DNA from 4 places in the Streptomyces sp. NPDC014734 genome. Region 1 is predicted to be linked to each of the others. Evidence: riboswitches for the same ligand, from Rfam matches in the RefSeq annotation. Region 1 holds a riboswitch; each other region holds the start of a gene.
The links. Region 1 has a riboswitch for cyclic di-AMP ahead of ACF1CT_RS19765 (transglycosylase SLT domain-containing protein). Riboswitches for the same ligand answer to the same signal wherever they lie in the genome.
Positions count from the first base shown of each region.

Region 2: linked by a shared signal. The riboswitch ahead of ACF1CT_RS24770 (C40 family peptidase) and the one ahead of ACF1CT_RS19765 (transglycosylase SLT domain-containing protein) in region 1 are both predicted to bind cyclic di-AMP.
Region 3: linked by a shared signal. The riboswitch ahead of ACF1CT_RS26120 (peptidoglycan DD-metalloendopeptidase family protein) and the one ahead of ACF1CT_RS19765 (transglycosylase SLT domain-containing protein) in region 1 are both predicted to bind cyclic di-AMP.
Region 4: linked by a shared signal. The riboswitch ahead of ACF1CT_RS20595 (transglycosylase family protein) and the one ahead of ACF1CT_RS19765 (transglycosylase SLT domain-containing protein) in region 1 are both predicted to bind cyclic di-AMP.

Region 1 covers NZ_JBIBYN010000011.1:228,313-235,663, reverse strand. The annotation lists gene ACF1CT_RS19780 (MIP/aquaporin family protein) at 1-90, opposite strand, end outside; gene ACF1CT_RS19775 (hypothetical protein) at 297-725, shown strand; gene ACF1CT_RS19770 (DUF305 domain-containing protein) at 830-1,519, shown strand; cyclic di-AMP (ydaO/yuaA leader) riboswitch at 1,932-2,119, shown strand; gene ACF1CT_RS19765 (transglycosylase SLT domain-containing protein) at 2,124-2,891, shown strand; gene ACF1CT_RS19760 (hypothetical protein) at 3,096-3,413, opposite strand; gene ACF1CT_RS19755 (APC family permease) at 3,764-5,161, shown strand; gene ACF1CT_RS19750 (DMT family transporter) at 5,376-6,248, shown strand; gene ACF1CT_RS19745 (lytic polysaccharide monooxygenase) at 6,346-6,936, opposite strand.
Region 2 covers NZ_JBIBYN010000017.1:42,673-50,023, forward strand. The annotation lists gene ACF1CT_RS24740 (adenosylmethionine--8-amino-7-oxononanoate transaminase) at 1-1,181, opposite strand, end outside; gene bioB (biotin synthase BioB) at 1,174-2,334, opposite strand; gene ACF1CT_RS24750 (8-amino-7-oxononanoate synthase) at 2,476-3,621, shown strand; gene ACF1CT_RS24755 (DUF397 domain-containing protein) at 3,614-3,820, opposite strand; gene ACF1CT_RS24760 (helix-turn-helix domain-containing protein) at 3,845-4,705, opposite strand; gene ACF1CT_RS24765 (ATP-binding protein) at 4,910-5,341, shown strand; gene ACF1CT_RS24770 (C40 family peptidase) at 5,481-5,954, opposite strand; cyclic di-AMP (ydaO/yuaA leader) riboswitch at 5,958-6,122, opposite strand; gene ACF1CT_RS24775 (hypothetical protein) at 6,491-6,799, opposite strand; gene ACF1CT_RS24780 (ATP-dependent Clp protease proteolytic subunit) at 6,807-7,351, opposite strand, start outside.
Region 3 covers NZ_JBIBYN010000018.1:151,091-158,441, forward strand. The annotation lists gene ACF1CT_RS26115 (alpha-galactosidase) at 1-965, shown strand, start outside; cyclic di-AMP (ydaO/yuaA leader) riboswitch at 1,272-1,426, shown strand; gene ACF1CT_RS26120 (peptidoglycan DD-metalloendopeptidase family protein) at 1,432-2,385, shown strand; gene ACF1CT_RS26125 (SGNH/GDSL hydrolase family protein) at 2,586-3,431, shown strand; gene ACF1CT_RS26130 (STM4011 family radical SAM protein) at 3,494-4,360, opposite strand; gene ACF1CT_RS26135 (STM4012 family radical SAM protein) at 4,368-5,732, opposite strand; gene ACF1CT_RS26140 (STM4013/SEN3800 family hydrolase) at 5,729-6,544, opposite strand; gene ACF1CT_RS26145 (STM4014 family protein) at 6,618-7,351, opposite strand, start outside.
Region 4 covers NZ_JBIBYN010000012.1:132,111-139,461, forward strand. The annotation lists gene ACF1CT_RS20585 (cytochrome P450) at 1-335, shown strand, start outside; gene ACF1CT_RS20590 (transglycosylase family protein) at 451-1,452, shown strand; cyclic di-AMP (ydaO/yuaA leader) riboswitch at 1,752-1,922, shown strand; gene ACF1CT_RS20595 (transglycosylase family protein) at 1,926-2,699, shown strand; gene eno (phosphopyruvate hydratase) at 3,019-4,305, shown strand; gene ACF1CT_RS20605 (septum formation initiator family protein) at 4,456-4,926, shown strand; gene ACF1CT_RS20610 (DUF501 domain-containing protein) at 5,041-5,580, shown strand; gene ACF1CT_RS20615 (exopolyphosphatase) at 5,718-6,671, shown strand; gene ACF1CT_RS20620 (NAD(P)/FAD-dependent oxidoreductase) at 7,166-7,351, shown strand, end outside.

The DNA of each region.
Region 1 (7,351 bases):
CACGCCGCAGCCGAAGAGGATGAGAACCAGCGTTCCGGCGAATTCCGCCGCGAGTTCCCCGCCGATTCCCGACAACTTGAGCCGCTCCATGGGCATCTCGCTTCCCGGGTCATGGCCGGTGGCGGCGTTGATCCAGATTTGAGCGTAAATGCCGGGAACGGGTTCCGCATGCGGTGGCGGAGGGCGGCGTGCGACGCGTGCGCGCGGCGGTGGGGTCCCGCTCGGGAGGCACACCCCGTGGGGGTATGGTCGCTCCGTACCACAGGGCTCGTACGAACGAGGATGCCGAGGCAGCCGTGAATCGCAGAGGGGCACGCGCACCGGGAGCGTCCCGGCTGCTCGTCCTGTGCGCCGTCCTGTGCGGTGTGTTCCTGATGCACGGGGCTCCGGCGAGCGCGGCGGGGGGCTGCCACGACGCCATGGCCATGAGCGCGGCTCCCTCCGCGCCCATGCCGACGGGGACCGGCCACCTCGCCGAGCCGGACGAACGCGCCGCGCACGGCGCCGTCCGCGCGGCCCCCGCGCCGCCCGGCGCGGCAGGCGAGTCCTGCGTGTCGACCCGGGCCCGTGACCGGTCGCTGCCGCCGTTGACGGTGCTCGGGTCCGTGGCCCCGGCCGCGTGGGTCCTTCCGGGGCGCACCGCGGCCCCGGAAGGACCGGAGCGGAGGGGGCCGCCGTACGCGGGAAGAGGGCTGTTGCTCCAGGTGTGTGTCGCGCGGACGTGACGGGTGGTTCGCCGGACCGGGCCCCGGGCCGGGTCCGGCAGGACGACCCACCCTTCTCCCGCGCGTCACCGATGTGGCGCCGACCACCTGGAAAGACACCTGTGATGTCTGTTTGTCCCACCCGTTCCGTTTCTCCCGCCCGTTCTGCGGTCGTCCGCCGCACATCGGCCGCCGTCGGCACGCTCGCCGCACTCGCCCTGACGCTGACGGCCTGTGGCTCCCCCGGCGGTTCCGGTTCCGACGGCCCGTCCGCGCCGGGCACGGACCACGGTGCGCCCCGTGCCACCGTGTCGGCCGCCCCCGGCGGTGCGTTCGGCGACGCGGACGTGGAGTTCGCGCAGCAGATGATCCCGCACCACCGCCAGGCCGTCGAGATGGCGGAGCTCGCCGACGGCCGTGCCGCCGATCCCGAGATCAAGGAGCTGGCCTCGGCCGTCAAGAAGGCCCAGGACCCCGAGATCAGCACCATGACGGGCTGGCTGAAGGCCTGGGGCGAGCCGCTGCCCGCGGCCTCGATGGGGGACATGCCCGGTATGCATCACGGCCCGGACGGTGCGGGCATGCCCGGAATGATGTCCGGCGAGGACATGAGCGGTCTTGAGGCCGCCGAGGGCAAGGACTTCGACAAGAAGTTCGCCCGGCTCATGATCGCGCACCACGAAGGTGCGGTCACCATGGCCGAGAAGGAACGGAAGGACGGCCGCAACGCCGAAGCGAAGAAGCTCGCCGGTGCCGTCATCACCGCGCAGACCGCCGAGATCGAGCAGATGAACAAGATCCTCGCCAGGCTTTGAGGGTGATCGCGCGGGGCCGTCCGTCGTGTGGTGACGGGCGGCCCCGCTCCGTGGCGCGCTCGGAACGGGGCTCCGGCCGCGGGGTCGGGGGGAAGGGCGCAGCCAGCGAGGAGATGTCACCCTATGGGCGTTTTGCGTCTTATGTGCGTTCTATTCTTTAATGATTGATTTGATGCGTGGTGCGACCTTTGGGTGCAAGGTGAAATGCCCCTTTCGTGAATCCGTGGTGTGAGTCACGTAAAGACGCCGGCGCGGCCCGGCCGACGGCCCGGACCCCTTTCGCGCGGGGGATATTGACTTCGCGGTGTGAGATGGATTACTGCGAATTGAATGAATTGATCATGTGAATCAATGTGATCAAAAAATGGGGGCTTGTTTCATTCCGCTTTTCTCGCCTACGGTCACCGTCAATCCGGACGGAACGCCGAATCCTGCCGCCGTCCGAGATCCCGACCCACTTCACGTACGGCAGGAGCGGGGGAACCAGGTAGGCCGCCGGTCCGGTATCCGGGCCGGCTCGGGGTGAAGCCGCATTCGCGTGCGGCCGGACATCTCCAGTCCGAACCCGACAGCTCACCTCGCAGGCGGCGGAGAGGAATTCGCCATGACCGCTACGGGCAAGTACCGTCGCCACTCGTTCATTTCGCCGACCCGCGGCATCATTGCCGCAGCGACGGGCGGAATGGCCCTCGTGCTCCCGCTGATCGGCGCCGGCTTCGCCTCGGCCGCTCCGGCACAGGCCGCCACCGCCGCCAAGGCCTCGGCGCCGGCCTCGTCCGTCGTCGGACAGGTCTCCGCGCGGAACGCCGCGCCCACGACACACTCCGTGATCGCGGGCGACACCCTTTCCGGGATCGCGCGGAAGTACTCCGTCGAAGGCGGCTGGCAGAAGCTGTACGAGGGCAACCGAGAGGTCATCGGCGGCAACCCCGCCCTGATCGTCCCGGGCCTGAAGCTGGTCGTCGCCGGGGCGGGATCCGGCGCCTCCACCGCGGTACCGGCCGCGAGCGGTGCCCCGGCCGCGGCCGTCACCGCCGCGCCGGTCGTGTACACGAACAACCTGGACGGCTGGATCAGGGAATCGCTGTCCGTCATGGCCCGCCACGGCATTCCGGGCAGCTACGACGGTATCCACCGCAACATCCTGCGCGAGTCCTCCGGCAACCCCCGGGCCGTCAACAACTGGGACTCGAACGCCGTCGCCGGAACGCCCTCCAAGGGCCTCCTCCAGATCATCGACCCGACGTTCCGCGCCTACCACGTGCCCGGTACCGCGCTGGACAGCTACGACCCGGTCGCCAACATCACCGCGGCGTGCAACTACGCCGCCGCCAAGTACGGTTCGATCGACAACGTGTTCGGCGCCTACTGACACCCGTCCGCACCGGCCCGGCGCCGTTGCGACGAGGACACGAAACGCCCCCGCGGAAGGCCGAGAGGCCCGACGCGGGGGCGTTCTCGCGTTCTCGTGTTCTCGTGTTCTCGCGTCCTCACGGACGTCGCGCGACGCGGTGTGCGGGATGCGGGGTGCGTTCCACGGCACCCCGGTCGCCTTCGCCCGCGACCGGCGCGTCCCTCACTCCGGGGCGCTCCGGGTCGGCCGCCCCGGCGACCGGAGCGGTGGCCGGGGAACCGTGGCCGCGGCTCCCTCCCGGACCGACCGCACCGCCGCGTCGTGGAGGCGTCTGCTGTCCTCCTCCGAACCGCAGGCCACGGGGCTGCCCGACATGGTGAACCAGTCGATAGCGCCCGTGTACTGCACGGTCACCTGGGCCATGTCGTCGGCCCAGGTCGTATGGATGGTCAGGTCCCCGGTCAGGACACCGACCTCCTCCGTGAGCACGCCGCCGTGCCCGGAGAAAACACCACGAGTCGTCCATGACGCCCAAGCCATACATCCAGGCTGGCACCTGGTCGGGCAACGCGCGACCCGCGAACCGTGCCACCCGCGCGTCCCGGGGCCCCGGCGCCCGTTCCGGATGCCGGGACGAGCGAAACTTTCCGCCCCGCCCGACTGCGGTTCCCGCACCCACCGACTCCCGTACGAGATGACGCACTTTTGGCGTCAAACCGTCGTGACACTGCGCTTTGGCAACGAATTCCGAAGGTAAACAGCTCTTGACCTACGGAACTCGTCGAGATTGCATGTCGCGCTGGGAGCGACGAAAACACCCACCACGTCCCTCGTCTGGAGGCGATACCGCTCCCTGTTCGAACACCGCACCTGTCGATCGGAAACGCACGATGACCGAAACGCTCAGCGCTCCCCAGGCGCTCGCACCGGCGACCGGCCCCACCCCGCAGAAGCTCAAGCGTTCCATCGGCGTCGTGGGCGGAACACTGCTCACGCTGTCCTGCGTGACGCCTGCCTCGACCCTTTTCGTGGTCGTACCGGACCTGTTCTCCAGCCTCGGCACGTACACCGCGCTCACCATCGCCGTCGGCTCGCTGCTCTGCGTCGCCGTCGCCTTCTGCTACTCGGAGCTCGGCACCCTGATCCCGAGCGCCGGCGGCGAGTACGCCATGGTGTCGACCATGGCGGGACGGCTGGCCGGATGGCTCGTCTTCGTGCTGTCCCTGCTCGTCGTGATGATCGTGCCCCCGGTCATCGCCATGGGTACGGCCGACTACCTCGCTCCCCTCGTGCACATCCCGGCCCCCGTCGCGGGCGCCGGTGTCATGGTGCTGGCCACCCTCGCCGGTCTGCTGGACCTGCGGGCCAACGCGTGGATCACCGGGATCTTCCTCGTGCTGGAAGTGATCGCCGCCGCCGTCGTGGCGGTTCTCGGCTTCGCGCACTCCGAGCGCGGGGCCTCCGCGCTGGTGCACGGCCAGGTCGCGTCGTCGAGCGGCACGACCTCCACCGTCACCGCGATGATGGTGATCTCCGGACTCGCGATCGCGCTCTTCATCACCCAGGGCTTCTCCACCGCCGTCTACCTCTCGGAGGAGCTGGAGAACCCGCGCCGCAACGTGGCCCGCACCGTGCTCGCCACCCTCGCCATCTCCACGGCGGTCATCCTCGTACCGGTCATCGCCATCACGTCGGGTGCCCCGGACGTCGCGGCACTGACCTCGGGCGACCTCAACGCCATGATCGTCACCTGGTCCAACTCGGCCGTCGGCACGTTCGTCAGCCTCTGCGTCGCCCTCGCCATCATCAACGCGGGCATCGTCATGGTCATCCAGAATTCACGGGTCCTCTTCGCCTCCGCCCGCGACAAGGCATGGCCCGAGCCGGTCAACAACGCACTGTCCCGGCTCGGCCGATTCGGTTCCCCGTGGGTGGCGACGCTGGTCGTCGGCGTGCCCGGCGCGGCACTCTGCTTCGTCAACCTGGACACCCTCTACGGAGTCACCGGCGTCTCCGTCACCGGCATGTACCTGCTGGTCGCGGTCGCCGCCCTGCTCTGCCGCCGCGGCACCCACCGAGAGGCGCCCGCCTGGCGCATGCCCCTGTGGCCGGCGATCCCCGCGCTGCTCATCGTGGTGCTCGCGTACATCCTGATCCAGCAGGAGGCCGAGTACCTGCTGTGGACCGGCGGGATCACCGCGGTCGCCACGCTGTACTGGGTGCTGTACCTGCGCCCCCGGCCGCGTACCCGTTGGCTGGTCAGCATCCCGGAGGACGCGCAGCCCTGACGGAAGGCGGGACCCGTCGAACAGGGCGCGACCCCCACCGGACGGACAGGGCGATGGACGCCACCGGCGCGGCGCACCATGATGGGGGCCGGGCGCGGACCACGGCTCTGCGGACGAAGGAGAACCACCGGTCGGCCCGGGGGCGGCGCACGCGTTCCTGATCCGGTCCCGTCGCGCCCCGTCCGTCCGTTCCGCCGCCCAGAAAGGCGCTGCCGTGCCGGTCGTCCTCGTGCTGCTGCTCGCCGGGACGTGGCTGCTCTCCGGCTCCCTGGTCACCGGAACCGATCCGCTGATCGTCGCGGTGGGCCGCACCGCGGTCTGCTGCGCGGTGCTCACCGCCGTCGCCGCGACGCGTCCGGGCGGCCGGGCCGATCTGCGCCGGGCCGCCGCACGCCCCGGCACCGTATGGCTGCTGGGCCTCCTGGGCTTCGCCGGTTACGCGGCCGGGACCCTCCTCGCCATCGAGCGCATCGGAACCTCGCTCGCCAATCTGATCGTCGCGCTGATGCCCTGCGCCTCGGTGGCGGTGGGCGCGATGTTCTTCGGCGAGAGGTCCGGGGCGCGCAGGTCGGCCGGGGCGGTGCTGGCGTGCGCGGCGGCTGCCGGATACGCGGCACTCGGCGCCGACGTGGGAGACATCGACCGGGTGGGACTGCTGCTGGTGTCCGCCGCGACCGTGGCCTTCGCGGTGTACGGGTTCCTGTACCGGGAACGGCTGCCGGGGCTGCCGCCCCTCGCCGTGCTCCCCGTGCTGCTCGCAGCGGCCACCTGCCTGCTGCTGCCGATGTCCCTGCCCGCGCTGATCTCCCACCCGCCGTCACCTGCCGCCATCGGCGGCATCGTGCTGCTGGGCGCGGCTGTCTACGCCCCCGCCTATCTCGTGCAACACCGGCTCATCCTGGTGCGCGGCCCGGTCTTCACGGCCGCCGTCCAACTCGCCGTGCCGTTCACCGTGCGTCTCGGCGACTGGGCCCTGCACACCGCGCCCGCGCCGTCGGCCACCGAACTGCTCCTTCTCGCCGTGTGCTGTGCGGGCATCGCCCTCGTCACCGTCCGGCCGAACGGACGCCTGAGGACTGCCCAGTGAGAGGGGCGTCCGCCGACGGACGCCCCGAGGGGCGAACCGCCGACGGACAGGTGCGGCCCGGTGCCGGGTCCCGGGCCGCACACAGGTGCGTCTCGGCTCAGAAGTTCACGTCCGAGCAGGCGTAGAACGCGTTGCCGGTGTCGGCGATCGTCCAGACGCCGAGGATCAGGTGCTTGCCCGACTTCTGCGGCAGCACTCCGGAGTGACTCACCGTGGAACCCGGCAGACGTCCGCCGAACGGAACGGTCAGGAACGGCTGCGGGTCCAGGTCGGCCCGGGTGAGCGGCTTGGTCGGGTCGTATCCGTCCTTGGTGATGTAGTAGCGGAAGTCGGTCGTGGCGTGCCGCGCCTCGATCTGCCAGCGGAAGGTGTAGTTCTGTCCGGCGGTGACGTTGGTCGCGGGCCAGTTGCCGCCGCGCGGGTCGTCGAGTTCGGAGAAACGGCCGATGCCTCCGGCGCAGATCGTGCCGTCGACGGGGCCCCGGGCGGGGAAGCCCTTGGGTCCCTCGACGCTCGGCGGCTCCCACTGGACCTGGCCGCAGTTGCGCACGGTGCCGTTGCCGCAGAGCTGCTGACGGCTGATCGGGGCGTCGGTGTATCCGTGGCTCTGGGCGGTGCCGCCGGTGGTGAGGACGGAAGCTCCGACGATGCCGAGCCCGAGCAGTAACGAGGTGATCCTTCTGCGCATGCTTCGCTCCTGGGGAGGTGTGGGGGCGCTGCGGGACGAGTGGGGGAGCCGCACCTTCCTCCACTAGGTCTAGACCAAGTTCGAGACTAGCCAGGGCCGGTTGGTCATGTCCATACCATTGGCGGGAGTGCGGTGAGGGAACCGTCCGCCGTGTCCGTGCCCCGGAAGCCGTCGCGGAATGGACAGAAGGGACCGGAAGAGGGCGAGGTACCCGCGACGGACGCCGCGAGGAGGCCGAGGGGTTCCTCCCGGATCCTGAACGCGGAACTCGGACCGGACCTCGGACCGGACCCGGCACGGGAACGGCACCGGCACGCGCGGCGCGGAACCGCACCACTGTGCCCAACGGGCCCGGCCGAAGTCCGCCACGGCCCGGACGAGCCCCGCGTCGATCGACGACCGGCGATGTCATACC
Region 2 (7,351 bases), on a different contig from region 1:
ATGTCCACCTCGTGGTCGAGCTGTACGACCCCGATCGCACCGAGCGTCCGCACGTCCCGGACGCCGGGCAGCCCGGACGCCGGCGCGAGCCCCTCCCGCAGCCCCGCACCGATCCGCCCCACCTCCCGCTCCCAGTCCCCGTCGAGCAGCAGGTCGACGGAGGCGCACGCCACCGCGGCGGCGAGCGGGTTGCCCATGAACGTCGGCCCGTGCGCCAGCACCGGCACCTCGCCCCGCGAGATGCCCTCGGCCACCCGTGAGGTGCACAGCGTCGCCGCCATCGTCAGATAGCCGCCGGTCAGCGCCTTGCCCACGCACATCACGTCCGGGGAGACCCCCGCGTGGCCGGCGGCGAACAACCGTCCCGTGCGGCCGAATCCCGTGGCTATCTCGTCGAACACCAGCAGCACGTCGTGCGCGTCGCACGCCTCGCGCAACACCTTCAGGTAGGCGGGGGAGTGGAACCGCATCCCGCCCGCGCCCTGCACCACCGGCTCCACGATCACCGCGGCCAGCCGATCGGCGTGCTTCGCGACCAGCTCCCACAGATGATCCACGTATCCGGCATCCGGCTCCGTGCCGAAGCCCGCCGGCGGCGCGTCCGCGAAGACCTGCCGGGGCAGAACGCCCGACCACAGCTCGTGCATGCCGCCCTCGGGGTCGCACACCGACATCGGCTGCCAGGTGTCCCCGTGATAGCCGCCGCGCCAGGTCATCAGCCGCTGCTTGGCGGGACGTCCGGCCGAGCGCCAGTACTGCAGGCACATCTTCACGGCGACCTCGACCGACACCGAACCCGAATCGGCGAGGAAGACGTGACGCAGCGGCTCCGGGGTGATCTCCACCAGCCGGGCGGCCAGCCGCACCGCCGGTTCATGGGTGAGCCCGCCGAACATCACATGGCTCATCCGGTCCAGCTGGCCGCGGGCCGCCTCATTGAGCACCGGGTGGTTGTAGCCGTGCACCGCCGACCACCAGGACGACATGCCGTCGACGAGCTCGTGCCAGCCGTGGGCCGGCTCGGCCAGCCGGAGCCGTACCCCGGACGCGGATTCCACGACCAGGGGCTCCTGGCGACCCGGCATCGGGCCGTACGGATGCCAGACGTGCGCCCGGTCCAGCGACCGCAGCTCGGCGGGGGACAGCGGCCCGGGCGCGGCGGGGGAGAGCGGCTCAGGCATTGGGCGCGAGATCCGTACCCGCTCCGCGGCGCCGCACCGCCACCAGGTCGGGACGTGCGGCGGCCGTCTCGTCGACGCCGCGACCGGTGTCGCCGCCGTCGCACGGCGCGCAGCCGCCGTCCCGGGTGCCGCAGCCGCCCTCCGCCGACCGGCGATGGGCGGGCAGCGTCGTCGTGCCCGCGCCCTCCACCTCGAACCCGGCGTCCGTGATCATGTCCAGGTCCGCCTGCCCGGCCTGCCCCTCACTGGTGAGGTAGTCGCCCAGGAAGATCGAGTTGACGAGGTGCAGTGCCAGCGGCTGCATCGAGCGCAGGTGCACCTCGCGCCCGCCCGCGAGCCGCACCTCGACGTCGGGGCAGACGAACCTGACCATCGCCAGGATGCGCAGGCACCGCTGCGGCGTGAGGTTCCACTCCTTGGCCAGCGGCGTTCCCTCGAACGGGATCAGGAAGTTCACCGGCACCGAGTCCGGGTCCAGCTCGCGCAGCGAGAACACGACGTCGACAAGGTCGGCGTCGCTCTCGCCCATTCCGGCGATCAGCCCGGAACACGCGGAGAGCCCGGCGGACTGCGCATGGCGCACGGTCTCCACCCGGTCCGCGTAGGTGTGGGTGGAGGTGATGGTGCCGTACGTCCCCTCGGACGTGTTGAGGTTGTGGTTGTACGCGTCGGCCCCTGCCGAACGCAGTCGCTCGGCCTGCCCGTCGGACAGCAGACCGAGGCAGGCGCACACCTCGACGCCCTCGTGCCGGTCCTTGATGGCCCCGATGGTCTCCGAGACCCGGTCGACATCACGGTCCGTCGGACCGCGGCCGCTCGCCACCAGGCACACCCGCTTGGCGCCCCCCGCCACCCCTGCCGCGGCGGCCTTCGACGCCTCGTCCGGCTTCAGCCAGGTGTACTTGAGGATCCCGGCCCTGGAACCGAGCCGCTGCGAGCAGTACGAGCAGTCCTCCGGACAGAGCCCCGACTTGAGATTGACCAGGTAGTTCAGCTTCACGCGCCGCCCGAACCACTGACGGCGCACCTTTCCGGCCGCCGCCACCACGTCGAGCAGGTCGTCGTCCGGGGTCGCCAGTACGGCGAGAGCTTCTTCACGGGTCGGCAGCTCGCGCCGCAGCCCCTTGTCCACCAGCGTGTTCAGGAGGTCCATGGCATCGATCCTGGCCCACGACGCACCCGGTAGCCAAGGAGGAACCGGACAACAGAGCCTACGAAGGGTGTAGGCATTGCCACACCATGACCTGGGGCCCGCCCGGATATGGTCTGTGAACTGCCTACAAAGGGACCGCTCATGCCCTCCGCCCCGTTCGACTGGATCGACGACGCGGCGCGCCGCCGTGCGGCCGACGGACTCGTCCGTGTGCTCCGCCCCCGGCCCGCCGGGCCCGGGCTCCTGGACCTCGCGAGCAACGACTATCTGGGCCTGACCAGGCATCCCGAGGTCACCGGGGCGGCGGCCGAGGCGGCACGTCGATGGGGCGGCGGGGCGACCGGATCGCGCCTCGTCACCGGCTCCACGACCCTGCACGCCGAACTCGAACGCGAACTCGCGGAATTCTGCGGATTCGAGGCGGCCCTGGTGCTCTCCTCGGGCTACGCCGCCAATCTCGCCGCGCTCACCGCGCTCACCGGGCGCGGTTCGCTGATCGTCTCGGACGCGGGCAACCACGCCTCGATCGTCGACGGCTGCCGGCTCTCCCGGGCCGAGACGTCCGTCGTCCCGCACGCGGACCCCGAAGCCGTGCGCAAGGCGCTGCGCGCGCACGAGGGGCGCGCGCTCGCGGTCACCGACTCGGTCTTCTCGGTCGACGGCGACGCCGCGCCGCTGTCCCGACTGGCCGGGGCCTGCCGCGCGGAGGGCGCCGCGCTGCTCGTCGACGACGCGCACGGCCTGGGCGTGCTCGGCCCGGGCGGCCGGGGCGCGCTCGCGGCCGCCGGAATCGCGGGAGACGGCGGAACCGTCGCCACACTCACCCTCTCCAAATCCCTGGGCAGCCAGGGCGGAGCGGTACTCGGTCCGTCCCGGGTCATCGAGCACCTGGTCAACACGGCCCGCACGTTCATCTTCGACACGGGCCTCGCCCCGGCCGCCGCGGCTGCCGCGCTCGGCGCACTGCGGTTGCTCCGCCGCGAGCCGGAACGCGCCGACCGGGTCCGCGCGGTCGCGACCGGACTGCACGAACGGCTCACCGCTGTCGGGCTGAGCGCCGTGCGTCCGGACGCGGCAGTGGTCTCCGTGCGGGCCCCGTCGGCGGAGGCGGCGGTGCGCTGGGCGGCGGACTGCCGCGGGGCGGGCGTCGCGGTCGGCTGCTTCCGGCCGCCGTCGGTGCCGGACGGTGTGTCCCGGCTGCGGCTGACCGCACGCGCCGACCTGACCGAGGAGCAGATCGCCGACGCGGTGGAGATCCTTCGGCGAACCGCCCCCGCCGTCAGCTGACCGATTGCCGGTGCAGACCGGAGACGAACAGGGCCCAGGCCGATGCGGAGAACCGCAACGGCGCCCGGGACACGTTCTTGGAGTCCCGCACGGCCAGCCGCCCCTCACCGAACGGCGCGGCCTCCACACAGTTGTTCATACCCGTGCTGCGACTGCTGCGCCGCCAGCGCAACTCGTGCTGGGCGAGGCAATCCGACATGACGTCTCCTCCGGCGGTCCGGGGTCAATGACCGTCGCGGTCGATCGCGGTGATGAGCTCCAACGACTGCTGCGGCGACAGCGCGTGGGACTGCATGGTGCGGAAGGCCGAGCTGTACGCCTCAAGGTCTTCTTTCCGCTCCAGATAGAGACTACTCGTCAAATGGTCGAGAACTACCACGTCCAGATCAGAAGTGTTCGGAAATGAGAAGATAACGAAAGGGCCGGTGAGCCCGGCGTACCCGCCGACGGAGAACGGCAGTAACTGGAGTTGTACGTGGGGGAGTTGGGCCACCCGCGTCAGATGGCGCAGTTGTTCCCTCATCACCCGGGGCCCGCCGACCTCTCGCCGCAGTACCGCCTCGTCCAGCACCGCGCTCAGTCGCAGCGGCGGATCCGTGCGCAGCACCCCCTGCCGGGTGAGCCTCACCTCCACCAGGGAATCGAGCTGACCGGAGGGCAGCCCGTCCAGCGACGCCCGGGTCACCGCTCGCGCGTAGTCGGCGGTCTGGAGCAGCCCCGGAACCACCGAGGTCTCCAGCGTCCGCGCGGTGCGGGCCTGGGACTCCAGACTGATGAAGTCGCGGTACTGGGGCGGAATCAGGCCGCGGTAGGCGTGCCACCATCCTGTACCACCGCCTCCCGCCGAGCCCGCCAGCGTCTCCAGAAGTGTCCGGAGTTGCGCGTCGTCCACTCCGTACGCGTCCAGCAGCCGGATCACGTCGGCCGGCCGCACCCCGCTCACCCCGGTCTCGATCCGGCTCACCTTCGACTGGTGCCAGCCGAGCATCCGCGCGGCGTTGCGACTCGTCAGTCCGGACGTGTGGCGCAGACTCCGCAGTTCCTCCCCGAGCTTGCGGCGCCGTACCGCAGGGCCGTGCTGCATGCGCGGCCTCCCTCCCTCTCGTTCCGAGCGGACAGTCTGGCGCGCGCCCCCGGCTCTCCGCGGCGGATTTCACCGCATCGAGCGACAGATATATGCATATCTTGGTGGATCACCCGCACAGAGGGCCGGATCAGTGGCAATCTGGCGCGAAGCACAACCAGGGCCGGGCGTCTGCCGGTCCGGGTGGGAGAGGGGCGGTTCGCCGTGGCAGACCATCAGGAAGCAAGCATCACTCTGCCGAGCGAGCCGGTCTCGGTCCCGGCCGCCCGGAGTCACGTGTCGCGGGTGCTCTCCGCGTGGGGGCTGGCCGCGGGAACGGAACTCGCCGACACCATCCGGCTCATCGTGTCGGAGCTCGCGACCAACGCGGTCCAGCACACCCTCGGTCAGTCGCCCACCTTCACCGTGGATCTGCGGCTGGAGCGGGAGGAACGGCTGCTCGTAGGAGTGACGGACAGTCATCCACGCCGGCCGCGCCGACTGCCCGCCGCCGTGCAGCAGGACAACGGCCGTGGCATGGGGATCATCCGGATGCTGGCCAAGGAGTGCGGCGGACAGCTCGCCGTCACCCCGACCGCCGACGGGGGCAAGACGGTCTGGGTCGCACTCCCGTGGGACATCTCCGCGCGGGAGTGAACTGTCTTCCGCGGCGGGCGACCGGGCCGCCGGGGTTCGGTGCCGGACCCCCGAGCCGCCGTGAACGGAAGGCGGCCGAAGGCGGCGTGCACCGCCGTGGGTCCGGGGCCGGCCGGCGCCCCGGACCGTCGGACGGACGTCAGCGGACGCGTCCGTAGAAGACGCTCCTCGTCCAGATCTTCTCCAGCCGGACCACCGAGCCGGTTCTCGGCGAGTGCCAGATCTTGTTGTGTCCGGCGTAGATCCCCACGTGGTAGATGCTGCGGCCGGAGTGGAAGAAGACCAGGTCGCCGCGTTGCCGGTGCGAGGCCGAGATGTGGCGGGTCTTGTTGTACTGCTGCTGGGCCGTGCGGGGGAGCTTCTTGCCCGCCTTCTTGAACGAGTAGACCGTCAGCCCCGAGCAGTCGAACCGATAGGGGCCGGTGGCCCCCCACCGGTACGGTGCCCCCTTCTTCGACGCGGCGATGTTGAGCGCCTTCAGCGACGGAGCGGCTGCCTGGGCCTCGGTGGCGGCACCCGGTGCGAGCATGGTGCCGCCGACGGCGGCCAGAGTGAGAACCGAGGCCGTACCGGCCCGGGCGAGCAGAGACGGGACATGAACCTGCGCAGTCATGCGCAACCCTTCGTCAGCCGCCTGTGAAGGATGACCTGTCGGGTTCGGGCTGGCGAAGTTGCCCGGCCGCACGCGGCGGCTTCACCCCGAGGGCCGACCGTTCGTCCGGTCGACCCGTTGTGCTCGGGTCCTCCACTCCTGCCGATCCACTTCTGTCGACCAGTCATCCGCGCGGCGGCAGGACTCGGCGTCCGCCCGGACCGCCCCGCCGCGGTGGCGGGGGCTTGTCGTCCCAGGGATCTTGACGCACCGACAGCCGGATTTCCGAGCTGAAACGATGATATGTGAGTCTCCTCACGACTGACCTGTTCGAGTGGAGTAGGTGCTTTCGGTCATCACTCCGTGAGTCCGGGCCGGTCGCACACCAGGGGGAAAGGGTGGACTACATCAGTTTTCGCCAAGATGTGTGCAAGTCGGAATCTTGCTCGCTGGGCGCGTTTTCTACGCTGAAAGAGTAGGAAAGTCGGTTTACTTGCCGGGCGTGTCGCGCGGGAAAGGTGGCGGGAAACCCTGCGGGTCCGCCGATGGCCCGGCGATCAACTCGGCGGAGCGGGCGGCAGGGTGACGCGTCCGGCCCGCCGCTCCCCGTCCAGGACGCGCAGCGCACGTGCCAGGGTCGCGGCGTGGATCCGGGTCTCGCCGCGCTCGTGCATCAGTGCCAGGGCGTCCCGTAGCGCGCCCGCCCGGGAGGCCAGCGCCTGTGCGGCGCGCAGGGCCCCGTAGGTGTCGCTGCCACGGGCCGGATTGATCCGGCCCAGTTGATCGACGACCTCCAGGTAGCGGTCGATGAACTCCCCCTCCGCGCGCGTCAGCGCGGGCAGCGGGGGCGGTTCCGGCGGACGCATGCCGTCCTCACCGCGTGTCGCGCGGGCGGAAGGACGACTTCCGGCTTTCCAGGACGTGGTCCACGAGCCCGTACGCCTTCGCGCCCGGCGCGTCGAGTACGAGATCGCGTTCGATGTCCTCGGCGATCCGGTCGGCGGCCCGGCCCGTGTGACGGGCCAGCAGCGCGACGAGCGTCTCGCGGACCCGTTCGAGTTCGCGTGCCTCGATCTCCAGATCCGACGGCTGCCCCCGCACCGGCTCGGCGAGCTCCGGCTGGCATACGACCGCACGGGCGCCGGGCAGCATGTGACGTCGTCCGGGCGTGCCCGCGGCGAGCAGGAGGGCCGCATGGGAGCCGGCCTGCCCGAGGCAGTAGGTCTCCACGTCGCAGGTGAGGTACTCCATCGTGTCGTGGATGGCGCACATCGCGGCGAACGAGCCCCCGGGGGAGTTGATGTACAGGGACACGGGCCGGTCCGGAGCGGCGTGTTCCAGGTACATGAACTGGGCGATCAGGTCGTTGGCCGCGACGTCGTCGACCTCGGTGCCGAGAAAGACGATCCGCTCGGCCA
Region 3 (7,351 bases), on a different contig from region 1:
GCCTCGGCATGCAGTTCGGCATCTGGGTCGAACCGGAAATGGTCAATCCCGACAGCGATCTCTATCGTGCGCACCCCGAGTGGGTGCAGCATTTCCCAGGACGTGAACGGACCGAGTTCCGTCATCAACTGGTGCTCAATCTGGCCCGGAGCGACGTTCGCGAGTATCTCTGGGAACAACTGGACGCCCTGCTGACCAATGCTCCGATCGATTACGTGAAATGGGACTTCAACCGCAGCTTCACGGACGCGGGATGGCCGGGTGAGGAATATCCGCAGAAACTCTGGGTCGAACATGTCGACGGTCTGTACGCGTTGATCGACCGGCTGCGGGCCGCGCATCCCTCGGTGGCCTTCGAGTCCTGCTCGGGCGGCGGTGGCCGGATCGACCTGGGCATCCTCTCCCGCACCGATCAGGTGTGGACCTCGGACAACACCGACCCGCTCGACCGCCTCGCCATCCAGGAGGGATTCGGCCAGATCCATCCCGCCCGGGTGATGGCAGCCTGGGTCACCGACAGCCCGAACGTGCAGCTCAACGACCGGGTCAGCTCCCTGCGCTTCCGCTTCGTGAGCGCGATGGCCGGCGTGCTCGGGGTGGGTGGCGACCTTGCCGAGTGGAGTGCGGAGGACCTGGCCGAGGCGCGGAACTGGGTCGACCTCTACAAGGAGATCCGGCCGGTGGTGCAGCACGGGGCGCTGTACCGGCTGCGCGCCCCGCGCGGCGGGCTGAGCGCGGTGCAGTACGTCCACGGCGAGGAGACCGTGGTCCTGATGTGGCTGCAGGCGCAGCGCTTCGGGGAGCGGCCGCCGGCCCTGCGACTGCGCGGACTCGACCCGGCGGCGACGTACACCTGTCTGGACACGGGGTCGGTGCACCACGGGTCGGTGCTGCTCCACCAGGGGCTGCACAGCGGGCTCCGGGGCGACCTGGACGCGCGGGTGCTGAGGCTGCGGCGCGCGTGAACGCGCACCGATCTCTGCCATGTCCGTAATGAGTTGATTTTATGGAATGTGTGTCGATTGATCCGCTCGCGGGTTTCCGGCTCGTGAGCGGGATCATATCCGTGACCGTACGTGCTGGCGGAGGGGTCGGATATTCCGTGTGCGGCGCGGAAATTCAAGATCCGTAATCCACGGAGGGTGACCGGAATTCCGCGCCGAATTCCCGGCGTGGAATCCGGTGCGGAACCAATGGCTTGTTCTCGCCGTCCCGACTCGCTTACGGTCACCGTCAATCCGGCCGGACCGCCTAATCCTGCCGCCGACCGGATATCGCACCCACTCATCGCGTGGCAGGAGCGGGGGAACCAGGTAGGCCGCCGAACGGAGAAATCCGGTCGGCTCGGGGTGAAGTCGCGCTCGCCGCGACCGGGCATCTCCAGCCCGAACCCGACAGCTCACCTCGTAGGCGCCGGAGAGGAAGCACGTCATGCCCATCGCGGGTAAGCACCGTCGTACCAGGACCAGCACCATCGCCCGCGGCGTCGCCGCCGTGAGCACCGGCGGCGCCGTCATCGCCCTGCCGCTGCTGGGCGCCACCGGCGCCCACGCCGCGGAGCAGTCGGCCCCGGCCGCCGCCCCGAAGTCGGCCTCCGCCGCACACGCCGCCCCGGCCCAGCAGGCCGCCCAGAAGCAGGCCGCCACCACGACGTACTCCGTCGTCGCGGGCGACTACCTGTCGAAGATCGCAGCCGAGCACAAGGTCGACGGCGGCTGGCAGAAGCTCTACCAGGACAACCGCGCGGTCGTCGGCGACGACCCGAGCCTGATCTTCCCGGGCATGAAGCTGACGCTCGGCGCCAAGGCCTCCGGCGCCTCCGCGCCCACCGGCGCGGGTGCGGGCTCCTCGCTCCCGTCGAAGGCCCCCGCGGCGCCGTCGGCGACCGTCGAGAAGTCCGCCCCCGCCAAGTCGGCCCCGGCCAAGCCCTCCACGGTCACGGAGTCGAAGACGTCCGCCCCGGCCGACCGGAGCAGCGCCTCCGGTTACGTGCACCCGGTTCCCGGCAACCACACCACCGGTTACCGCGCCTCCGGCTCGAACTGGTCCAGCGGCAGCCACACCGGGATCGACTTCCCCGTCTTCACCGGCACCGGCGTGAAGGCCATCACCTCCGGCACCGTCGTCACCGCGGGCTGGGGCGGCGCGTACGGCAACCAGGTCGTCATCAAGCACGCCGACGGCCGCTACTCGCAGTACGGCCACCTGTCCTCGATCTCCGTCTCGGCGGGCCAGTCCGTGGGCGCCGGTCAGCAGATCGGCCTCTCCGGTTCCACCGGCAACGCCACCGGTCCGCACCTGCACTTCGAGGTCCGCACCGGTCCGGGCTACGGCTCGGACATCAACCCGATCGCCTACCTCGCCGCGCACGGCGTCTACGTCTGAGCCGAACGGCCGGACGGCCGCAGCGGCCAGGTGTGACCTGGGCGACAACGAAGGGGCGGTGCGCGGCGGCGCACCGCCCCTTCTGCTCCCCAGCTCGTTATTCCCCTGTCGCAGACCCTGACCGGGTGGTCTATCTCACCACCCGTCAACCCCTTATTACGGTCGCGTAGGTCACATTCGTCGGTGCAGGATAAGCCCTTGTGGCAGACGATTCGAGAAACAACCAACGTGACGTCATCGACCGGCAGGGCGTCATCGGGTCGTACGCGGCGATCGGCGACAGCTTCACCGAGGGAGTCGGAGACCCCGGTCCGGACGGGACCTACGTCGGCTGGGCGGACCGTTTCGCGGTACTTCTCGCGGACCAGCTCCCGGACCCCGACGCGGCGACGAGCACCGAAGGCCCCACGCACGCGGATTTCAGGTACGCCAACCTCGCCGTACGCGGACGCCTCCTCGACCAGATCGTCGAGGAGCAGGTGCCGCGTGCCAGGGAACTGGCACCCGACCTGGTGACCTTCTGCGCCGGCGGCAACGACATCATCAGGCCCGGAACCGACCCGGACGACGTGGCCGAGCGGTTCGAGCGCGCCGTCGCCGAGCTCGCCCGGTCGGTCGGCACCGTCATGGTCACCACGGGCTTCGACACCCGGGGCGTTCCCGTGCTGCGCCACCTGCGCGGCAAGATCGCCACGTACACCGCCCACGTGCGGTCCATCGCCGACCGCTACGACTGCCCCGTCCTCGACCTGTGGTCGCTGCGCTCCGTCCAGGACCGGCGCGCCTGGGACGACGACCGGCTCCACCTGTCCCCCGAGGGACACACCCGGGTCGCACTGCGCGCCGCCCAGGTCCTCGGGCTGGAGGTACCGGCCGACCCGGACCAGGCGTGGCCCCCGCAGGACCGGCGCGGCACGCTCGAAGTACGCAGGGACGACATCCACTGGGCGCGCGAGTACCTGGTTCCGTGGATCGGCCGACGGCTGCGCGGTGAATCCTCGGGCGACCACGTCGAGGCGAAGCGCCCGGACCTCCTCCCGCTCTGAGACGCGTCCCGGGACGCGCCCCGGGCCGGACGCCGCCCCGGGCGCGTCCGGCCCGTCGGTGCTCAGGCCGGGCCGGTGGGCGCCGCCGGTATCCGCTCCAGCACCCCGCCCGCGAACACGTCGTACAGCGGCAGCGTCTCCAGGTGCACGTAGCCGATGTGGCAGTCGCACACGGCCAGTGGACACGCGCGCGGAGCGAGCGCACGCCGGTAACTGCCGTCGTAGAGGTTGCCGAGCTGCGCCGGAACGAAATGGCAGCGCCGCACCGTCCCGTCGCCGTCGACCGAGATCACCGACTCGCCCGTCCGGCAGGGCAGCCCGGCCGAGCGGTGCGGATGCCGGCTGTACGGGAAGAGCGGATCGAGGGCCGTCCAGCGATCCGCCTCCGGGTCCGTGTAGGTGTGCCCCTCCGCGGCGTTCACCCAGAGGTAGACCTCTTCCGGAAGCGCGGCCCGCAGCCGCCGTGCCTCGTCGAGATGCTCGTCGAGCCCGACGACACCGACACTGTGACGGATGCCGAGGGCGGACAACTCCCGGCACTTGCCCAGGAACCGTTCGTACGGCGTCTGCCCCGGGTGGTACGTGCACCAGAGCGCGATCTTCTCCCGCCCGGCGTCACCCGCCTCGGCCAGCCAACCGGTACGGCTGCTGAGATTGGTCTGGATCGCGACCCGGCCGATGTGCGGCAGTCGCGCGAGCTCCACCAGCGCACGGCGGTACCAGGACCGGACCAGCCCCTCGCCCCACGGGGTGAACAGCACCGAGAGCCGGTCGCCGGTCTGCTCCGCCGCCCACGCGGTGAACCGCTCCAGCGCCGCCCGGTCGGCACGCAACTGCTCCCGGCTGTCGCGTCGCTTGGCGAACGGGCAGTACGGACAGTCGTAGTCGCAGGACGCGAGCGGGCCCCGGTAGAGGATGGTCAGGTCCATAGCGTGCTCACTTCAGTTCGTACGCGGCCATCGCGGCCCGCACGCGGGGGGAGAAGAGTTCGGGGCCCAGCGCGTCGGAATGGGCGAGACCCTCCGGGGAGAGCCGCAGCAGGCCGGACGCCCCGGCCGCGGTGTCGAGCCAGCCGCGCTCCTCGAACCGGGCCAGCTCGATGGGGAAGTCGTCGGCGGGGGCGCTGCCGAATCGCTGTCGGTAATCGGCCAGGGACAGCCCCTCGGCCTGGAGGACCGACTGCAGCAGGTGGCGCCGCCGGGCCTCGTCGCCGTCGACGAACCGTCCGACCTCGGCGCGCGAGAAGTCGTCCGTGGCGGTGTAGCCGTCGATGATCGCCCGCACCTCGCGCATCTCCACCGCGTAGTCGAAGGAGTAGTGCAGCCTCGTGGTGTACGAACGGGCGCCGCACCCCAGACCGATCATGCCGTCGGTCTGGCACGCGTAGTCGTCGGGGCCCTCCGTCCGCGGTGCGTCGACGCGACGGAACATCCGCATCGACACCTGCTCGTAGCCGTGGGCGAGGAGGTGGTCCCGGCCGGCGCGGTACAGCCGCAGCCGCTGCTCGTCCCACGCGGCGTCCGCCGCCGCCTCGCCGTCCGCGCCCAGCCGCCCGAGCCCGGTCAACGGGCGGACGTACAGCGGGTAGAGGTACAGCTCCTCCGGCCGCCAGTGCAGCGCCGCGTCCAGCGACGTGCGCCAACTCTCCTCGGTCTGGCCGTCGATGCCGTAGATCAGGTCGATGTTGAGGATAGGGATCCCGGCATCGCGTATCCGGTCCAGCGCCGACTCCACATCGGCGCGCCGCTGCGGTCTCACGGCGGCCCGGGCCTCGGACTCGACGAAGCTCTGCACGCCGATGCTGATCCTTGTCGTTCCCCGGTCGGCGAGCACGGCCAGCCGGTCGGCGGTCGCGGTCGAGGGCGAGGTCTCGACCGACAGCGGAACGGCCCGCAGGTCGGCGCCCATCCGCTTCTCCGCGATGTCGCAGAGCCGCTCCAACTCCGCGGCGGTCAGATATGTGGGCGTGCCCCCGCCGAACGCCGCCGCGGCGAAACGCACCGGGTCGGCATCGCCCAGCGCGTCACGGACGGCGACGGCCTGCCGGTCCAGCGCGTCGAGGTACCGGGTCGTCAGCTCGTCGGGGGCGCCGATCCGGGTGAAGAGGTTGCAGAAGCCGCAGCGGACCTCGCAGAACGGTATGTGGAGGTAGAGCGAGAGCGCGTCCTTGCGCTCGGCTGCCCACAGCTCGCGCAGCTCGGGCCGCTCCGCGAGCGGCCGGTAGGCGGTCTTGTGCGGATAGGCGTAGACATAGCTCCGGTACGGGCGGACGGTCCGCGCGGCGGTCGTGGTGCGGATCATGACGCGGTGGCCCCCGGTTCCAGGAAGAAGTGCGCGTACGGGACCGTCCACACGGACTCGTGGCCGATCCGGTGCCCGGTGTAGCCGTCGTCCCCGTACGCGGTGCCGTGGTCGGAGCAGACGATGGCGAAGCAGCGGCGGCGGCTGCTCGCGGCGGCGAAGAGGCGGCCGATGTGGGCGTCGACATACTCCAGGGCGGCGGCGTGGCTGGCACGGGAATCGCCCGCGTCCCGCGTCGCCCCCGGCAGATGGAACCAGTTGGGCTGATGCAGCGCGGACACGTTCACGAACAGGAACAGCCGCCGGTGCGCGGGAAGACCGGCGACGACCCGCTCGGCACGGGCCACCTGTGCCTCGAAGGACGTCGGCGAGGCGACACCGAACTCCGGCTCCCAGTGGCTCTCCCGGAACAGGCCCGGCAGGACCGATCCCAACGGCCCCTGTTTGTTGAAGAACCCGACGCCGCCGATGCACACCGTGTGGTATCCGGCCGCGGCGAGCCCGGACGGCAGATCGGGCGTGTCGAAGACGAAGGTGCCCGACGCGGTCGACTCGCTGCCCGCGAACCGGGCCGCGAACAGCCGGGGGTGCGGCCCCGGACCCGCCGGTGTCGGCAGGAACCCGGCGAACATCGCCTGATGGGAGGCGTAGGTGAAACTGCCGGGCGCATGCCGCTCCTCCCAGACACCGCCCGGCAGATGACGTGCGAGATGAGGGATGCGCCCCGCTGCCGCGAGCTCCGTCGCCACGTCGTGGCGCAACGTGTCCAGGGTGACGAACAGCAGGTCGTGGCTGCCCACGACCTCGCTCATGTCGGGGTTCCCGCACGTGCCGGGGTTCTCGTTCGAGGCCGGTGTCCCGGCGGTCTCGGCGGGGTGCGCGGTGTCAGTGAGTGGCGGTTGCACGGAGGTTCCTTGCTCTGTTCAGTACGGCGGCGACCTGCGCCGCATAGGTGTCCAGCCCCTCGGCGCCGCTGCCGGGAAGGCCGGTCAGCCGTGGCAGCAGGTCGCCGAAGGCGTTGACCTCGCAGACGGCGAAGCGCCGCAGGTCGGAGGAGGGCAGCAGATCGACGCCCACGCACAGCGTGTCCGGGAAACACGCCGCGGCGCGTTCGCACACGGTCAGGGCCTCGGCCCAGTCGCCACCCGCGGCCCGGACGGCCGCGCGGAAGTCGTCGAGGCTTCCGCGCGCGCCGCCGAGGTGGAGATTGGTCATGGGGGAGCGGCTGGTGCGCACGACGGCGTGAGTGGCCCGGCCCGCCACCACCACGACCCGCAGATCGGCCGCCCGGCCGTGCCGGGTCGCCTTGGGAAGCCAGCGTTCCATGTGCAGGCCGTCCGGTGCGAGAGCGTCGACGATCTCCGAGATCTCCCGTTCCGTGGAGCAACGCCGCACCCGCAACGAATTGAAGAGCCGGCCGTCCGCGTCACGTTCCACCGAGGTGGTGGCCCGCACCCGGCCGGGACCGCCCGTCTCGACGGCCAGCACCCCGGAGGCGGACGAGCCGTGTGCGAGCTTCACGAAGGCCCTGCGCATGCGATGGGCCTCCATCCGCTCGCGTACGTCGGCCCAGTCGCGCACCGCGGGAGCCGCCGGTCCCGAGGTCGGCGACGGAGGAA
Region 4 (7,351 bases), on a different contig from region 1:
AGACGGGGGACCCGGTCCTGGTCGTCCTCGCGGCGGCCGACCGCGACCCGGCGCGCTTCGACGACCCCGACACGCTCGACCTCGCACGGCGTGACAATCAGCACCTCGGATACGGGCACGGCATCCACTACTGTCTGGGCGCGCCGCTCGCCCGACTGGAGGGACGGACCGCACTCGCCACGCTGCTGACCCGCCTTCCGGACCTGCGACTCGCGGGAGAACCTGCCGATTTGCGGTGGCGCGGAGGGCTCATCATGCGCGGACTGCGCACCCTGCCGGTTGAGTTCACGCCCCGCCCCGGAGCCCCTGGGACTGACGCCGCGTCAACTCTGTGACTTTGACGTGATCCGTGCTGCATCGACTTGTGACACGCGTTCGGGTCCGGCTAGGTTCACCGTTCGACCCACCAGTCGCTCGTCAGACCTTGTCCGTCACACGGAAGGCAATCCCATGGGCTCCGCGAACGGCCGACACCGCCGCCCTCGTCAGGCACCCGCCATCGTCGTCGCCGCGGGTGTGACCGGATCCGCCATCGCCATCCCGCTGCTCGGCGCGGGCGCCGCGCAGGCGGCCGACGCCACGACATGGGACCGGGTTGCCGAGTGCGAGAGCGGGGGCACGTGGAGCGCCGACTTCGGCAACGGCTCCTACGGCGGCCTCCAGCTCTCCCCGGAGACCTGGAAGGCGTACGGCGGTGAGTCGTACGCCCCGCGGGCCGACCTCGCCAGCCGGGCGCAGCAGATCGCGGTGGCCGAGAAGATCCTCGACGCCCGGGGCCCGAAGGCGTGGCCGAGCTGTGCGGTCATCTCCGGCCTCGCGACGGGCGGGGCGCTGCCCGGGGTCGACCCGGGAGTGACGCCCTCCGCCGACCCGGCTCAGTCCGCGGGGGCGACGGGGAGCGAGCAGCCGGCGAAGGGCGCGTCGGCGTCCCCGTCCGACGGCGCCACGCCCGCGGACGACGCCAAGGAGCCGAAGGGCGGCACCGAGCCGTCCGCGAACCCCTCGGCCACCGAGTCGGCGTCCCCGTCCGCGGACGCCTCCCGTTCCCCCGGCGCGAACGACGCGTCCGGTTCGTCAGGCCCCGGTTCCTCGGGTTCCTCCGATCCCTCGGGTTCCTCCGCCCCGTCCGGAACGGACGGTGCCGCGGGCACGGGTGGCAAGCACCGCGGCGCCCCGGCCGCCGAGGAGGGCCGCGACTCGTCCGGCGGCGACGACCGCGAGTCGGGCCGTCACGCCTCCCGGGGCGAGGGCGGGGCCCGCGACACGGGAGCCCCGGTCGCCGACGACACCTACACCGTCCGTCCCGGTGACAATCTCTGGGCGATTGCTGACGCACAGAAGGTTCCCGGTGGGTGGACCGCGCTCTACGAGTCGAACAAGGACGTCGTCGGCTCCGACCCGGACCTCATCCTCCCTGGCCAGAACCTCGAACTCGATGTGAGGGCAGGCTGAGAACTGCCTGACAATCGACTGAAAGAGCCTCAAAGTCTGGGGTGCTTCAGGGGCCTATGTCCACTTGTGTCCAAGTGAGACATGGGTCTCTTTGCGTGTATTGGCGTGTCGTGTCCGAGGTGTTCTCGCGCATCGCTCCCGACCTGCGGAAACGGCAGTTCATCGGATGCAAGTAAGGGCATATTGTCCGATGTGTCCATCTTTGAATGTAGGGCTTGCGTATGTTTACGTTCGAAACCGCTCGCACCGCGGGCCCCGTCGACCGTCACGCCGAATCCTGCCGTCGGTCGGGGGGAACAGACGCGAAAGCGCCGTAGGCAGGAGCGGGGGACCCAGGTAGGCGTCGGCCCGGTCGTCGAAGGACGCATCAGGACCGGCTAGGGGTGAAGTCGCGCGCTAGGACGTGCGACCGGGCAACTCACTTGGCCCGAACCCGACAGCTCACCTCGTAGGCGTCGGTGAGGAGAAGTTCCATGCTGTTTTCCGGCAAGGGCAAGCACCGCCGCCCGTCCAAGGCCGTCCGGATCGCCACGCTCGCCGGTGTCGCCGGCACCGCCGTCGCCGTTCCGCTGATGGGTGCGACCGGCGCTTCCGCCGCCTCCGTCTCCACCTGGGACGCCGTCGCCCAGTGCGAGTCCGGCGGCAACTGGTCCATCAACACCGGCAACGGCTACTACGGCGGTCTGCAGTTCTCGCAGTCCAGCTGGGCCGCCGCCGGCGGTACGCAGTACGCCCCCCGCGCCGACCTGGCCACCAAGGCCCAGCAGATCGCCACCGCCGAGCGCCTTCTCGCCATGCAGGGTCCGGGTGCCTGGGGCTGCGCCTGGGCCGGCAACCTGCGCAACGACGGTGTCGACCCGGGTGTCGACACCGGTTCCTCCGCCAACTCCGGTGCCGCCAAGCAGCAGAGCACCCCCTCGGCGCCGAAGCGTCAGCAGTCGCAGCAGGCCCAGCCGAAGAAGGCCCAGCCGAAGAAGGCCGAGCGCACCGAGGCCCCGGCCGCCTCCCGCTCGGAGCGCCACGCCGCCCCGCGCGCCGAGTCGAAGAAGACCGTCACCACCCCGACCGGCGAGAAGGTCGAGAAGGGCGACGGCGAGTACAAGGTCGTCTCCGGCGACTCCCTCAGCAAGATCGCCGCGGACCACAAGGTCAAGGGCGGCTGGCAGCGGCTGTTCGAGCTGAACAAGGACATCGTCGAGGACGCCGACCTGATCTACCCGGGTCAGCAGCTGCACCTGACGAAGTAGTCCCGGCTCCCTCCCCCCGGGCCATCCCGGCCCGGCTCTCTCCTCCCCGAGCCACCCCGGCCCGGCGCGCGTTTCCCCGTACGCGCCGGGCCGGGGTTTCTGCGTGAGGGGCGCGGTGTGCGGCGCCCGTCGGTTCAACCTTTGTAGTTACTGATCCGTAATGAACCTGCCGTTTGCCCCGGATCATGCCCTCTCGGGCCCTTTTTCGTCCCAGGGGGCGGGCGGTCGTCGGGCCGAGCGGGCCGGGCCGGTTAGGCTCTTGTCGCAAGGCCAAAGTGACCCTGCAGAACCAGCGTCATATCCCAGAAGGAGATGCCTCGTGCCGTCCATCGACGTCGTCGTAGCCCGAGAAATCCTCGACTCCCGGGGGAACCCCACGGTCGAGGTCGAGGTCGGCCTCGACGACGGCAGCACGGGCCGTGCTGCTGTGCCGTCCGGCGCCTCCACCGGCGCGTTCGAGGCCATTGAGCTTCGCGACGGCGACCCCAACCGCTACCAGGGCAAGGGCGTCGAGAAGGCCGTCCTCGCCGTGATCGAGCAGATCGGCCCGGAGCTCGTCGGCTACGACGCCACCGAGCAGCGGCTGATCGACCAGGCGATGTTCGACCTGGACGCCACCGAGAACAAGGGCTCGCTCGGCGCCAACGCCATCCTCGGCGTCTCGCTGGCCGTCGCGCACGCCGCCTCCGAGGCCTCGGACCTGCCGCTGTTCCGCTACCTCGGCGGCCCGAACGCGCACCTGCTGCCCGTTCCGATGATGAACATCCTCAACGGTGGGTCGCACGCCGACTCCAACGTCGACATCCAGGAGTTCATGATCGCCCCGATCGGCGCGGAGTCCTTCTCCGAGGCCCTGCGCTGGGGTGCCGAGGTCTACCACACCCTGAAGAAGGTCCTGAAGACCAAGGGCCTGTCGACCGGCCTCGGCGACGAGGGCGGCTTCGCGCCGAACCTGGAGTCGAACCGCGCCGCCCTCGACCTCATCGTCGAGGCCGTCAAGGAGGCCGGTTACGTCCCGGGCAAGGACATCGCGCTCGCGCTCGACGTCGCCGCGTCCGAGTTCTACAAGGACGGGAAGTACGAGTTCGAGGGCAAGTCCCGCTCGGCCGCCGAGATGACCGAGTACTACGAGGAGCTCGTCTCCGCGTACCCGCTGGTCTCCATCGAGGACCCGCTGTTCGAGGACGACTGGGCCGGCTGGAAGATCATCACCGACAAGCTCGGCGCCAAGGTGCAGATCGTCGGCGACGACCTCTTCGTCACCAACCCGGAGCGCCTGGCGCGCGGCATCGAGGAGGGCTCCGCCAACGCCCTGCTCGTCAAGGTCAACCAGATCGGCTCGCTGACCGAGACCCTGGACGCCGTCGAGCTCGCCCAGCGCAACGGCTTCAAGTGCATGATGTCGCACCGTTCCGGCGAGACCGAGGACGTCACCATCGCCGACCTCGCCGTCGCGGTGAACTGCGGCCAGATCAAGACCGGCGCCCCGGCCCGCTCGGACCGTGTCGCCAAGTACAACCAGCTCCTGCGCATCGAGGAGATCCTCGACGACGCCGCGGTGTACGCGGGCCGCTCGGCGTTCCCGCGGTTCCGCCCGGCGGACTGACCGACCGGCACGCCGTCCGCGAGCCGACCGGCACCGCGAGGGCCGACCCCTTCGGGCCGTTCGGACCCGAAGGGGTCGGCCTCCGTCCGTCCCCGCACCCGGTCCCGTACCGTGTGCGGGGACGGACGTGTGTAGTGGGGAGGCGGAGACATGGCCGCGAAGGACCGGGACCGGTTCTCCACCGCGACCCGGCTGCGGCTGCTCGGCGAGCAGACCGCCGCCCGTGTCTACCGGTCGCAGAGCCGCCGCCAGGACCGCCGCTCCCGGCTCACCGGCCGGGCGGCCTTCCTGGCCCTCATCGTGTGCTCCCTCGTGGTCGCGCTGGCGTACCCGATGCGGCAGTACGTGTCGCAGCAGGACGAGATCGCCGACCAGGAGCGCCTGGCGCGCGAGGCCCGCGTCCGCACCGAGGAACTGCGCGACGAGAAGGCACGGCTCCAGGACGACGCCTACATCAGGCAGCTGGCCCGCAAGCACCTGCACTATCTTCTCCCCGGGGAGACCGGCTACACGGTGATCGACCCCGACGCGGTCAAGGAACGCAACGGCGAGACGGACTCCTCCGGCCGGCCGTGGCACTCCAACCTCTGGGACGGCGTCGACGGCGCCGACCGCGGCTGATCCGTCCGCCGCTCGCCTCCCCGTCGCGTCCCGTCCGGCTCCGTCCTCCTCCCGCCCGTCCCCGTCGGCAGAACCAGAACCAGAACCAGAACCAGAACCCAGAACTAGGCAGGCATGGAAACCCCCCCTCCGCAGACCGAGCCCACCGAGCCCACCGAGGCGGACATCGCCGCGTTCCGGGAGCAGCTGGGCCGCCCGCCCCGCGGGCTGCGCGCGATCGCGCACCGCTGCCCGTGCGGCAACCCGGACGTTGTCGAGACACAGCCCCGGCTGGAGGACGGCACCCCGTTCCCGACGACGTACTACCTGACGTGCCCGCGTGCCGCGTCCGCGATCGGCACCCTGGAGGCGAACGGCGTCATGAAGGAGATGACCGAGCGCCTCGGCAGCGATCCCGAGCTGGCCGCCGCGTACCGGGCCGCCCACGAGGACTACATCGCCCGGCGCGACGCCATCGAGGTGCTGGAGGGCTTCCCCAGCGCGGGCGGCATGCCGGACCGGGTGAAGTGCCTGCACGTCCTGGTCGCGCACTCGCTGGCCGCGGGGCCCGGAGTGAACCCGCTGGGCGACGAGGCGATCGCGATGCTGCCCGAGTGGTGGCGCAAGGGCCCGTGCGTCACGCCCTGCGCGCCGGACACGCCGGGCGGGAGCTGACCGTCCCGCCCCGGGGCGCGCGCCCCCGGCCCGGTCGTCCGGTCGTACGCCGGGACCCGGCCCGGCGGCCGCGCCCCGGACCCGTGCTCCCCGGCAGGACCGGAGGGGCCCGACTCTCCACAGGAGCAGGAGCATCCATGACCCGCGTGGCCGCCATCGACTGCGGTACCAATTCCATCCGTCTGCTCGTCGCCGACGCCGATCCGTCCACCGGTGAGTTCGTCGAGCTCGACCGCCGGATGGAGATCGTCCGCCTCGGCCAGGGAGTGGACCGCACCGGCCGGCTCGCCCCCGAGGCGCTGGAGCGGACCTTCGCCGCCTGCCGCAGGTACGCGGAGGTGATCGAGGAGCACGGGGCACGGCGGATCCGGTTCGTCGCCACCTCCGCCTCCCGCGACGCGGAGAACCGGGACGAGTTCGTCCGCGGCGTGCGCGACATCCTGGGTGCCGAGCCCGAGGTGATCAGCGGCGACCAGGAGGCGGAGTTCTCCTTCACCGGCGCCACCAGGGAACTCGCGGGCCGCGACCACCTCGCGAAGCCGTACCTCGTCGTGGACATCGGCGGCGGCTCCACCGAGTTCGTCGTCGGCGACGACCACGTGCGGGCGGCCCGCTCCGTGGACATGGGCTGCGTCCGGATGACCGAACGGCACCTGGTGCACGACGGCGCGGTGACCGATCCGCCGACCCCGGAACGGCTCGACGCGATCCGCGCCGACATCGAAGCGGCGCTCGACCTGGCCGAGGAGGGCGTCCCGCTCACCGGGGCCGCCACCCTCGTCGGCCTCGCCGGGACGGTCACCACGGTCGCCGCGATCGCCCTCGGGCTCGAACGCTACGACTCCGAGGCGATCCACCACTCCCGGATCTCCCTGGAACAGGTCGAGGAGATCACCGCGCGGCTCGCCGCCTCCACGCACGCCGAACGCGCCCGGATCGGCGCGATGCACCCGGGACGGGTCGACGTGATCACCTCCGGCGCGCTGATCCTGCTCGCCGTGATGCGACGGGCCGGGGCCCGCGAGGTCGTCGTCAGCGAGCACGACATCCTCGACGGGATCGCCTGGTACGCGGCGGCGGAGCCGCGGTAGGGACGGGCGCCGACGGCACCGACCGCGCCTCGGCGGCCGACGCACGACGGGCGGCGGGGCGCGGCGGGCGTCGCGTCGGTTCCCGGCCTCGCTCATCCGCATCCCCGCCTGCACTTTTGAGGTGTGGTGGGCTTCTGGGGGCTCTTTGCGCGCCGCGCCGCGACGAAGTTCGTGAACTTCTTCACAAGGAATTCGGCTCACGGAGGGGCGCTTGCGACCCGTACGGGTACGCGGAGTCGTCCACGGGGTCGTTCCGTGTCCATACGGGGGTGTTCCGGGCGCGTCACCGGAGCGTGAACCGGGACGTCGGTTCGCCGCTCCGCCGGGCACAAGGGCCAGCTCACAGGGGGTGAACAACGTGCACCCGCCCTGCCTGGTTCCCCATGGGAGCCATGACCTCGGTCACGGGGGCGGCGAAGTGTAGCAGAGGGTGTGGGAAACCTTGTGAAGGGGCTCACGAGGGGTCCCCGGGAGAGGGGTGGATACTCGATGGCATGAGCACCACGGAGCGTCCCAGGATCCTCGTAGTAGGCGGTGGGTACGTAGGCCTGTACGCAGCTCGACGCATTCTGAAGAAGATGCGCTACGGAGAGGCGACCGTCACGGTCGTCGACCCGCGCTCGTACATGACGTACCAGCCCTTCCTCCCCGAAGCTGCCGCAGGCAGCATCTCTCCTCGG